Regions from separate parts of the Actinomadura miaoliensis genome, predicted to be linked through region 1. Evidence: riboswitches for the same ligand, from Rfam matches in the RefSeq annotation. Region 1 holds a riboswitch; the other holds the start of a gene.
The links. Region 1 has a riboswitch for glycine ahead of gcvP (aminomethyl-transferring glycine dehydrogenase). Riboswitches for the same ligand answer to the same signal wherever they lie in the genome.
Positions count from the first base shown of each region.

Region 1 (5,506 bases):
GCGGATCTCGATCATCGCGTCGCAGAACCGGTCCAGCTCGGCCAGGTCCTCGCTCTCGGTGGGCTCGATCATCAGCGTGCCGGCCACCGGGAACGCCAGGGTCGGGGCGTGGAACCCGTAGTCGATCAGGCGCTTGGCCACGTCCTCGGCGGTGATCCCGGTCTCCTTGGTGATCTTGCGGAGGTCGGCGATGCACTCGTGCGCGACCAGCCCGTTGCGGCCGGTGTACAGGATCGGGTAGTGCGGGGCCAGCCGCCTGGCCAGGTAGTTGGCGGCGATGATGGCGCCCTCGGTGGCGGCGCGCAGCCCGTCGGGGCCCATCATCGCGATGTAGGCCCAGGAGATCGGCAGGATGCCCGCCGAGCCCCACGGCGCCGCCGAGATCGGCCCCACGCCGGTGCCGGCGGGGCCCGCCTCGGGACGCAGCGGGTGGTTGGGCAGGAACGGCACCAGGTGCTCGCGCACGCCGACCGGGCCGACGCCCGGCCCGCCGCCGCCGTGCGGGATGCAGAACGTCTTGTGCAGGTTCAGGTGCGACACGTCGGAGCCGAACTCGCCGGGACGGGCCAGCCCGACCAGCGCGTTGAGGTTGGCGCCGTCGACGTACACCTGGCCGCCCGCCTCGTGCACGGCCGCGCAGACGTCGGTGATGGTCTCCTCGAACACCCCGTGGGTGGACGGGTAGGTCACCATGATCGCGGCCAGCTCGGCGCGGTGCTTGGCGATCTTGGCGTGCAGGTCGTCGAGGTCGATGTTGCCGTGGTCGTCGCACTTGACGACGACCACCCGCATCCCGGCCATGACGGCGCTGGCGGCGTTGGTGCCGTGGGCCGACGACGGGATCAGGCACACGGTGCGGTGCTCCTCGCCGCGGGAGGCGTGGTAGCCGCGGATGGCCAGCAGCCCGGCCAGCTCGCCCTGGGACCCGGCGTTGGGCTGCACCGACACCTTGGCGTACCCGGTGATCTCGGCGAGCCGGTCCTCCAGCTCGGCGATCAGCTCCAGGTAGCCGGCGGCCTGGTCGACCGGCGCGAACGGGTGGATGTTCGCGAACTCCGGCCAGGTGATCGGCTCCATCTCGGTGGTCGCGTTCAGCTTCATCGTGCAGGAGCCGAGCGGGATCATCGACCGGTCCAGCGCGATGTCCTTGTCCTGCAGGCGGCGCAGGTAGCGCAGCATCGCCGTCTCGGAGCGGTGCGCGTGGAACACCGGGTGGGTCAGGTACGGGCTCTCGCGGCGCAGCTCGCCGGGGAACGCCTCGGCCGGGTCCTCGTCGTGCGCCGGGTCCACGCCGAAGGCGTCCAGGACGGCGGCGACGTGCTCGGGCAGCGTGGTCTCGTCGCAGGCGATCGCGACGTGGTCGGCGTCGGCGCGGCGCAGGTTGATCCCCCGGTCGCGGGCGGCGGTCACGACCTGGTCGGCGCGGCCGGGGACACGGGCCAGCACGGTGTCGAAGAACGCCTCGTGCACCACCTCGACGCCGCCGCGCCGCAGCCCGGCGGCGAGCTCGGCGGCGCGGCGGTGCACGCGCTGGGCGATCGCCGCCAGCCCCTCGGGCCCGTGGTACACCGCGTACATGCTGGCCATCACGGCCAGCAGCACCTGGGCGGTGCAGATGTTGCTGGTGGCCTTCTCGCGGCGGATGTGCTGCTCGCGGGTCTGCAGGGCCAGCCGGTAGGCGGTGGCGCCGTCGGCGTCCACCGACACCCCCACCAGGCGGCCGGGCAGCTGCCGCTGGAGCCCCTCGCGCACGGCCAGGTATCCGGCGTGCGGGCCGCCGAACCCGTACGGCACGCCGAACCGCTGCGCCGAGCCGACCGCGATGTCGGCGCCGGACTCGCCGGGCGGCCGCAGCAGCGTCAGGGCGAGCAGATCGGCGGCCACCACCACCTGGGCGCCGCGCTCGTGGGCCTGCTCGGTGATCGGCGCCAGGTCCCGCACGGCGCCCGACGCGCCCGGGTACTGCAGCAGGACGCCGAAGAAGTCGCCGTCGGGCAGCCCGCCGGACAGGTCGGCGGTGACCACCTCGATGCCCAGCGGGATCGCGCGGGTGCGGATCACCTCGATGGTCTGCGGCAGCGCGTCGGCGTCCACCAGGAAGGTGCCGGGCTCCTTGCGCTTGGACGCGCGGTGCGCCAGGGCCATGGCCTCGGCGGCGGCGGTGCCCTCGTCCAGCATGGAGGCGTTCGCGACCGGCAGCCCCGTCAGGTCGGCGACCACCGTCTGGAAGTTCAGCAGCGCCTCCAGCCGGCCCTGGGAGATCTCCGGCTGGTAGGGCGTGTAGGCGGTGTACCAGCCGGGGTTCTCCAGCACGTTCCGCATGATCACGCCGGGGGTGACCGTGCCGTGGTAGCCCAGGCCGATCATGGAGGTGAGCACGGTGTTGCGGCTCGCCAGCTCGCGCAGCCGGGCCAGCGCCGCGGTCTCGCTGAGGGCGGGCGGCAGGTCCAGCGGGCGGGCGGTGCGGATCGCGGCGGGCACCGCGTCGTCGACCAGGGCCTCGGCCCCGGAGTAGCCGATGGCCGCCAGCATCCGGGCGTGCTCGTCGGGGGACGGCCCGATGTGCCGGTCGGCGAACCGGGTCGGGGGATGCTGCGGCGACGCCACCGGGGCGAAGAACTGGGCGGTCATTGGGGATCCTCCTGGGCTGCTGCGGTCGCTCAGGGCGGCCGCCCGCCGCGCTGGCGCGGTCCGGCGACCTGTCTCCCCCTCTGTCTCGGCACCTGAGAGCTTCACCCGCGGAACGGGGTTTCCCCTTCGGTGAGACGCCCCCGCCCATCGGAAGGCGGCGCCTGCTTTCCAGAGGTGCCTCGCCCGAGCGGTCCTTTTGCCTGAGAGGTTCCGGGGAGGGTTTGCCCCTTCGGCGCCCCACGCTGGCGGCGTGGGGTCTCTCCCGCACAGGGTCGACGGCGTCCTATATGGGAACTCTATCCAACAGATCCGTGACGATCGTCCGCCGGGGGACGGCCGTGGCGACGCCGACTGCGCGGAATCCGCGCGCTCGCGGCGTCCCGCGCGGCCGCCCCGGCACGTCGCCAGTACGATAACCACAGCTCACGGACGGGATGATCGCCGCGGGCGCAGGGCGACAACTGTTCCCGGCCGGGGGCGGACGGGGGCGCGGCACGGTGCACGCGCCTCTCGACGCGACGCCGCCGGTTCTGGAACGCTCATCACGATGACAGGTCCGGACGGCGGTGCGGCGGTGACGCAGACCCAGGAGGAGACGGCGCCTCCCGGCGTGGCGGCGACGGTCGGCGTGCCGGTGGAGGAGCCGGCCCGGCCCGACCGGATCCGGCGGCCCTCGGACGCCATCCGGTTCGCCGCCTCGGTGGCCGGGCTGGTCGGGATCATGCTGCTGGTGTCGTTCGCCCAGCAGACCACCCACGGCCTGCAGACCGACATCGCCGAGGGCACCGCGCACGCCCCCCGCTTCCTGCTCACCCTGGCCACGCTGGTGTCCAGCTTCGGGGTGCTGGCGGTGCCGGTGGCCTTCGCGGTCGAGCGGCTGTTCCACAAGGACGGGGTGCGGGTCGCGATCGCGCTGCTCGCCGCGGTGATCGCGTTCGTGCTCACCATCCTGCTGGACGACCTGGTCGTCCCGGCCGCGCCCGGCGGGGTGCTGGACTCGCTGATCTGGGGCGGCACCGACACCGCGCCCGTGCACACCGACATCACGCCGGTCATCGCGTTCGTCACCGCCGTCGGCATGGCGGGCCGAAGCCGCTGGCAGGCCGTCACCTGGACGATGATCGGGCTGGCCGCGCTGACCGGCCTGACCGCCGCGACCGCGTCGGTGGCGGCGCTGGCCGCCACCTACTGCCTCGGCAGCGCCATCGGCCACGGCACCCTGTACGCGGTCGGCACCCCCAACCCGCGGCCGCCGGGCACGGCCGTGCTGGCCGCGCTGGAACGGCTGGGGCTGCGTCCCACCCGCGGGCGGCAGGTGCCCGGCGCCGCCGACGATCCGCGCCACTACACCGTGGCGACCGCGCACTCCCCCGGCGACGCTCCCGCCGACGCCACCGGGCGGCCCCTGCCGGGCGGCGACTGGCAGCTGCGGGTCACCGTCCTGGACCGCGACCAGCAGACCGCCGGGCTGCTGTACCGGGTGTGGCGGCTGGTGCGGCTGCGCGGCGGCTCCACCCGGCGGGCGCTGCGCTCGCTGCGCCGCTCGCTGGAGCAGGAGTCGCTCATGGCCTACGCCATGGAGTCGGCGGGGGTGCGCACGCCGCGGCTGGTCGCCACCTGCGAGGTCGGCACCGAGGCCGCGCTGCTGGCCTACGAGCACGTGCCCGGGCGGCCGCTGGACGCCGTGCGCGACGCCGAGATCACCGACGAGCTGCTCGAGGACGTGTGGCAGCAGCTGCGGCGGCTGCAGGCCGCCCGGCTGGCGCACCGCCGCCTGGAGGGCGACGCGATCCTCGTCGGCGACGACGGCCGCGTCCGCGTCGTCGACCCCCGCTCGGGCGAGATCGCCGCGGGCGACGTGGCGCTGCGGATCGACCTGGCACAGCTGCTCACCACGGTGGCGCTGCGGGTCGGGCCGGAACGCGCCGTCCGCTCCGCGGCGCGCGTCCTCGGCGACGGGCCGCTGGCCGGGGCGGTGCCGCTGCTGCAGCGGGTGGCGCTGTCGCGGTCCACCCGCGCGGCCGTCCGGCAGGACAGGGAGCTGCTGCCCCGCATCCGCGAGCAGATCCTGCGGCTCAAGCCGGAGACCGAGGCCGCACCGGTGCGGCTGGAGCGGTTCCGGCCGCGCACCATCCTGTCGATCATCGCGCTGACCGTCGCCGCCTACATCGTGGTGCCGCAGCTGTCGAGCGTGAACCTGCCCACCCTGATCTCGCAGGCCGAGTGGTGGTGGGCGGCGGTCGGGCTGGCCGCCTCGGCGGTCACCTACCTGGCGGCGGCGCTGATGCTGATGGGCTTCGTGCCCGAGCGGCTGCCGCTGGGCCGCACCGTGCTGGTGCAGCTCGCCGCGTCGTTCGTCAAGCTGGTCGCGCCCGCCGCGGTCACCGGCGTGGCGCTCAACACCCGGTACCTGCAGCGCTCGGGCGTGCGGCCCGGGCCCGCGGTCGCCAGCGTCGGCGCGTCCCAGCTGATGGGCATGGTGGCGCACATCCTGCTGCTGATCGTGTTCGGGTTCATCACCGGGTCGACCCACAACGCCACCAAGGACCTGGCCCCGTCGCGGACCGTGGTGATCGTGCTGCTGGGGCTGGCGGTGCTGGCCGGGATCGCGCTGACCATCCCGAAGGTGCGGCGGTTCGTGGCGGCCCGGCTGCGCGGCATGTTCTCCGGGGTGGTGCCGCGGCTGGTGGACGTCCTGCAGTCACCCAGCAAGATCGTCCAGGGGGCCGGCGGCACGCTGCTGCTGACCGTGGGGTTCATCGTGTGCCTGGACGCCTGCATCCGCGCGTTCGGCGGGTCGCTGCCGTGGACGGCCGTGGCGGTGGTGTTCCTCACCGGCAACGCCCTGGGCTCGGCCGCCCCCACGCCCGGCGGC
Region 1 is NZ_BAAAZG010000008.1:41,306-46,811, forward strand. It holds gene gcvP (aminomethyl-transferring glycine dehydrogenase) at 1-2,631, opposite strand, end outside; glycine riboswitch at 2,702-2,809, opposite strand; glycine riboswitch at 2,810-2,906, opposite strand; gene ABD811_RS09430 (flippase-like domain-containing protein) at 3,179-5,506, shown strand, end outside.

Region 2 (5,506 bases), on a different contig from region 1:
CTGCGCCCGCTCCCGGATCCTGGTGCAGCGCCCCGTCTTCGACCGGTTCATGGAGCTGCTGGAACCGGCCGTCCGCGACGTCGTCGTGGGCGACCCCCGCAAGGACGACACCGAGGTCGGGCCGCTGATCAGCGCCGCGCACCGCGCCAAGGTCGCCTCGTTCGTGCCGGACGACGCGCACGTGGCGTTCCGCGGCTCGGCCCCGGACGGCCCGGGGTTCTGGTTCGCGCCGACCGTGCTGCTGGCCCCCGGCGACCCGGCGCGCCTGCCCGCCTGGACCGAGGAGGTGTTCGGCCCGGTCGTGGTCGTCGCGCCGTTCGACGACGAGGACGAGGCCGTCCGGCTGGCCAACGACACCGAGTACGGCCTGTCCGGCTCGATCTGGACCCGCGACGTGGGCCGCGCCGTGCGCGTCTCCCGCGCCGTCGACTCGGGGAACCTGTCGGTCAACTCCAACTCGGCGGTGCGCTTCTGGACGCCGTTCGGCGGGTTCAAGCAGTCCGGGCTGGGCCGCGAGCTCGGGCCGGACGCCCTCGACGCGTTCACCGAGGTCAAGAACGTCTTCATCGCTACCGAGTAGGAGTGGCTCAGGATGCAGCGCTTGCAGGACCGGGTCGCCGTCGTCACCGGAGGCGGCGGCGGCATCGGGCTGGCCACCGCGCGCCGGTTCGCGCGCGAGGGCGCGAAGGTCGTCGTCGCGGACGTCGACGAGACCGCGGGCAAGGCCGCCGCCGAGGAGGTCGGCGGGCTGTTCGTCCGCACGGACGTGGCGCGGGAGGACGAGGTCGAGGCCCTGTTCCGGGCCGCCAAGGAGGCCTACGGCCGCGTCGACGTCGCGTTCAACAACGCCGGGATCTCCCCGCCCGACGACGCGTCCATCCTGGACACCGGGCTGGACGCCTGGCGGCGCGTGCAGGAGGTCAACCTGACCAGCGTGTACCTGTGCTGCAAGCACGTGCTGCCGTACATGCGCGAGCAGGGCAGGGGCTCCATCGTCAACACCGCGTCGTTCGTGGCGGTGATGGGCGCGGCCACCTCGCAGATCTCCTACACCGCGTCCAAGGGCGGCGTGCTGGCCATGACCCGCGAGCTGGGCGTGCAGTTCGCCCGCGAGGGGATCCGGGTGAACGCGCTGTGCCCCGGACCGGTGGACACGCCGCTGCTGCGCGAGCTGTACGCGGCCAACCCGGAGGAGGCGGCGCGGCGCCTGGTGCACATCCCGATGGGCCGGTTCGCCGAGGCCGACGAGATCGCCGCCGCGGTGGCGTTCCTGGCCTCCGACGACGCCTCGTTCATCACCGCGTCCCAGTTCCTGGTGGACGGCGGGATCTCCGGCGCCTACGTCACCCCGCTATGACCGGCACCGCGAACGAGACGAGCCGCCCCGTCATCGGCATCACCGGATACGTCGAGGACGCGAGCTTCGGCGTGTGGAACATGCGGTCGGCGCTGGTGCCCTACGCCTACGTCCGGCAGGTGGCCGAGGCGGGCGGGCAGCCGGTGCTGCTGCCGCCCGTCGGGGCGCCGGCGTCCCTGGTGGACCGGCTGGACGGGCTGGTCGTCGCGGGCGGCGGCGACATCGACCCGGCGCTGTACGGCGCCGAGCCGCACCCCGAGGTCTCCGGCGTCCGGGACTTCCGCGACGGCTCCGAGCTGGCGCTCGTGCACGCCGCGCTGGACCGCGACCTGCCGTTCCTCGGCATCTGCCGGGGCCTGCAGGTGCTGAACGTGGCGCTGGGCGGCACGCTCGTCCAGCACCTGCCGGACGTCGTCGGCGGCCGCACCGACCACTCCCCCGCCCCCGGCGTCTACGGGCACTTCCCCGTCCGCGTGGAGCCGGGGTCGCGGACGGCCGAGGCCCTCGGCGGCGACACGACGCCGACGGTGGCGCACTACCACCACCAGTCGATCGACCGGCTCGGCACCGGCCTGCGCGCCGTGGCCTGGGCGGACGACGGCGTCGTCGAGGCCGCCGAGCTGCCCGGACGCGCGTTCGCGCTGGGCGTGCAGTGGCATCCCGAGGTGGGCGACGACCCGGCGCTGTTCCTGTCCTTCGTCGCCGCGGCGCGGATCTACGCGGGAGGGGAGGCCGCTGATACGCTGACCCTGCGCCGCTGATCCCGTGCGGGAGAGCGCCCTCGCAGCCGGCGGGGGCCGCCGAAGGAGCAAATCCTCCCCGGAACCTCTCAGGCCCCAGGACCGCGCAGGCCAGGCGCCCTCTGGAAAGCGGGGACACGGTCCCCCGCCGAAGGTGAAAACCCCGCGCGAGGGGTGAAGCTCTCAGGCGCCGATGACAGAGGGGGAGGCACCGACGACGCCGGTGCGCCGATGGGACGATGATGATGCGCGTCCCGACGCGCGCCCCCGCGATGAAGGAGCCCACCCATGTCCAGGAAGACGCCGCTCTACGAGGTCCATGCCGACCTCGGCGCCACGCTCGTCGACTTCGCGGGCTACCAGATGCCGCTGCGCTACCAGAGCGAGACCGCCGAGCACCGCGCCGTCCGCACCGGGGCCGGGCTGTTCGACCTGTCCCACATGGGAGAGATCTTCGTGTCCGGGCCGGGGGCGGGCGCCGCGCTCGACCACGCGCTGGTGGGGAACCTGTCCCCCATGGCGGTCGGCAGGGCCCGCTACACGATGATCTGCGCGCACGACGGGGGCGTGCTGGACGACCTGATCGTCTACCGGCTCGCGGCCGAGACGTTCATGGTGGTCGCCAACGCCGCCAACGTCGACACCGTCCGCGAGGAGCTGACCGGGCGGGCCGCCGGTTTCGAGGCCGCCGTCGACGACCGCTCCGCCTCCTACGGCCTGGTCGCGCTGCAGGGCCCCCGCTCCCAGGACATCCTTTCCGGATACACCGAGGCCCCGCTGGCCGACCTGCGTTACTACGCCGTCATGGCGGGGGAGGTCGCCGGGGTGGACGCGCTCATCGCCCGCACGGGCTACACCGGCGAGGACGGCTTCGAGCTGTTCGTCTCGTCCGGCGACGCCGTGGCGCTGTGGCGGGCGCTCGCCGCCGCCGAGGGCGTGGTGCCCGCCGGGCTGTCGGCGCGCGACACCCTCCGCCTGGAGGCGGGCATGCCGCTGTACGGCAACGAGCTGACCACCGAGACCACCCCCTACGAGGCCGGGCTCGGCCGCGTGGTCAAGCTCGACAAGAAGGCCGACTTCGTCGGCAGGTCCGCCCTGGCGGCGCAGGCCCAGACCCCGCCAGGCCGTAGGCTCGTGGGGCTGGTCGCGCGCGGCCGCCGGGCCCCCCGCAAGGGGTACCCGGTCGTCGGCTCCGACGGCACGCCGTGCGGCGTCGTGACCAGCGGCGCTCCGTCGCCCACACTGGGCAGGCCGATCGCCATGGCGTACGTCGACAGCGGCGTCGCGGAGAGCGGGCTCGCCGTGGACGTCCGCGGCCGGCACGAGCCGGTCGACGTCGTCCCCCTGCCGTTCTACAAGCGATCCTGAAACACCTGGGAGAAACGAACGTGAGCGTTCCGGAACAGCTCCGCTACAGCGAGGAGCACGAGTGGGTGTCCGGCCTCGACAACGAGGACGGCATCGTCACCGTCGGCATCACCCAGCACGCCGCCGACGCCCTGGGCGAGATCGTCTTCATCGAGCTGCAGCCCGGCGAGGGCGACACCGTCGAGGCCGGGGAGCCCTGCGGGGAGGTGGAGTCGACCAAGTCGGTCAGCGACATCTACTCGCCGGTCAGCGGCGAGATCACCGCGATCAACGCCACGGTGGTCGACGAGCCGAAGGTCATCAACGACGACCCGTACGGCGAGGGCTGGATCTTCAAGGTGCGGCTCAGCGAGGAGCCGGGCGACCTGCTGGACGCCACCGCCTACGGCAAGCTGATCGAGGAGGGCTGACCCGTGTCCCTCAACGAGTCCCTGGCGGCCGTCGACCCGCAGGTGGCCGAGGCCGTCGCCGCCGAGCTGCGCCGCCAGCAGGGCACGCTGGAAATGATCGCCTCGGAGAACTTCGCGCCCGTCGCCGTGCTGGAGGCGCAGGGCTCGGTGCTGACCAACAAGTACGCCGAGGGCTACCCGGGGCGGCGCTACTACGGCGGCTGCGAGCACGTCGACGTCACCGAGCAGCTGGCGATCGACCGGGCCAAGGAGCTGTTCGGCGCCGAGCACGCCAACGTCCAGCCGCACTCGGGCGCGCAGGCCAACACGGCGGTCTACTTCGCCATGCTCCAGCCCGGCGACACCATCCTCGGCCTGGACCTGGCGCACGGCGGGCACCTGACCCACGGCATGCGCCTGAACTACTCCGGCAAGATGCTCAACGTGGTCGCCTACCACGTGCGGCCCGAGGACGGCCGCGTCGACATGGAGGAGGTCGCCCGGCTGGCCGCCGAGCACCGCCCCAAGATGATCGTGGCGGGCTGGTCGGCGTACCCGCGCCAGCTCGACTTCGCCGCGTTCCGCGAGATCGCCGACTCCGTCGGGGCCCTGCTCATGGTGGACATGGCGCACTTCGCGGGCCTGGTCGCGGCCGGGCTGCACCCCTCGCCCGTCCCGTACGCGGACATCGTCACCACCACCACGCACAAGACCCTCGGGGGTCCGCGCGGCGGGCTGATCCTGGCCCGCGAGGAGTACGGCAAGAAGATCAACTCGGCGGTGTTCCCGGGCATGCAGGGCGGCCCGCTGGAGCACGTGATCGCCGCCAAGGCGGTCGCGCTGAAGATCGCCGCGTCGGCGGAGTTCCGCGACCGGCAGGCCCGCACCCTGGAGGGCGCCCGCATCCTGGCCGAGCGGCTGCTGGCCGAGGACGCGGCCAAGGCCGGGGTGAAGGTGCTGACCGGCGGCACCGACGTCCACCTGGTCCTGGTCGACCTGGTCGACTCCGAGCTGACCGGCCGGGACGCCGAGGACCGGCTGCACGACATCGGCATCACCGTCAACCGCAACGCCGTGCCCAACGACCCGCGTCCGCCGATGGTCACCTCGGGCCTGCGGATCGGCACCCCCGCCCTGGCCACCCGCGGCTTCACCGCCGAGGACTTCGCCGAGGTCGCCGACGTGATCGCCGAGGCCCTGCAGCCGTCCTGCGACCAGGCGGCCCTGGCGGCCCGCGTGCGGGCGCTCGCCGACAAGCACCCCCTGTATCCGACCCTCTAGTGCCTCCCGTGACCGGGGCGACCCCCCGGTCACGGAGGGAGCGTGCGATGGCCATCAGTGTCTTCGACCTTTTCAAGATCGGAATCGGACCGTCCAGCTCGCACACGGGCGGGCCGATGGCAGCCGCACACCGCTTCGCCCGCGGCCTGGCCCGTGACGGCCTGCTCGAGAAGACCGCGTCCGTCCGGGCGGTCCTGTACGGGTCGCTCGGCCTGACCGGCAAGGGCCACGGCAGCGACAAGGCCGTGATCCTCGGCCTGGAAGGCGACAAACCCGAGCTCGTCGACGTCGACACCGTGGACGAACGCCTGGCCGCCATCCGGGCGAACAAGGCGCTGCGGTTGTTCGGCTCCCACGACGTCCCGTTCGTC
Region 2 is NZ_BAAAZG010000028.1:77,437-82,942, forward strand. It holds gene ABD811_RS21545 (aldehyde dehydrogenase family protein) at 1-580, shown strand, start outside; gene ABD811_RS21550 (3-oxoacyl-ACP reductase) at 593-1,357, shown strand; gene ABD811_RS21555 (gamma-glutamyl-gamma-aminobutyrate hydrolase family protein) at 1,354-2,118, shown strand; glycine riboswitch at 2,116-2,212, shown strand; glycine riboswitch at 2,216-2,301, shown strand; gene gcvT (glycine cleavage system aminomethyltransferase GcvT) at 2,386-3,465, shown strand; gene gcvH (glycine cleavage system protein GcvH) at 3,486-3,875, shown strand; gene ABD811_RS21570 (serine hydroxymethyltransferase) at 3,879-5,135, shown strand; gene ABD811_RS21575 (L-serine ammonia-lyase) at 5,183-5,506, shown strand, end outside.
Region 2: another riboswitch for glycine. It lies ahead of gcvT (glycine cleavage system aminomethyltransferase GcvT); the one in region 1 lies ahead of gcvP (aminomethyl-transferring glycine dehydrogenase).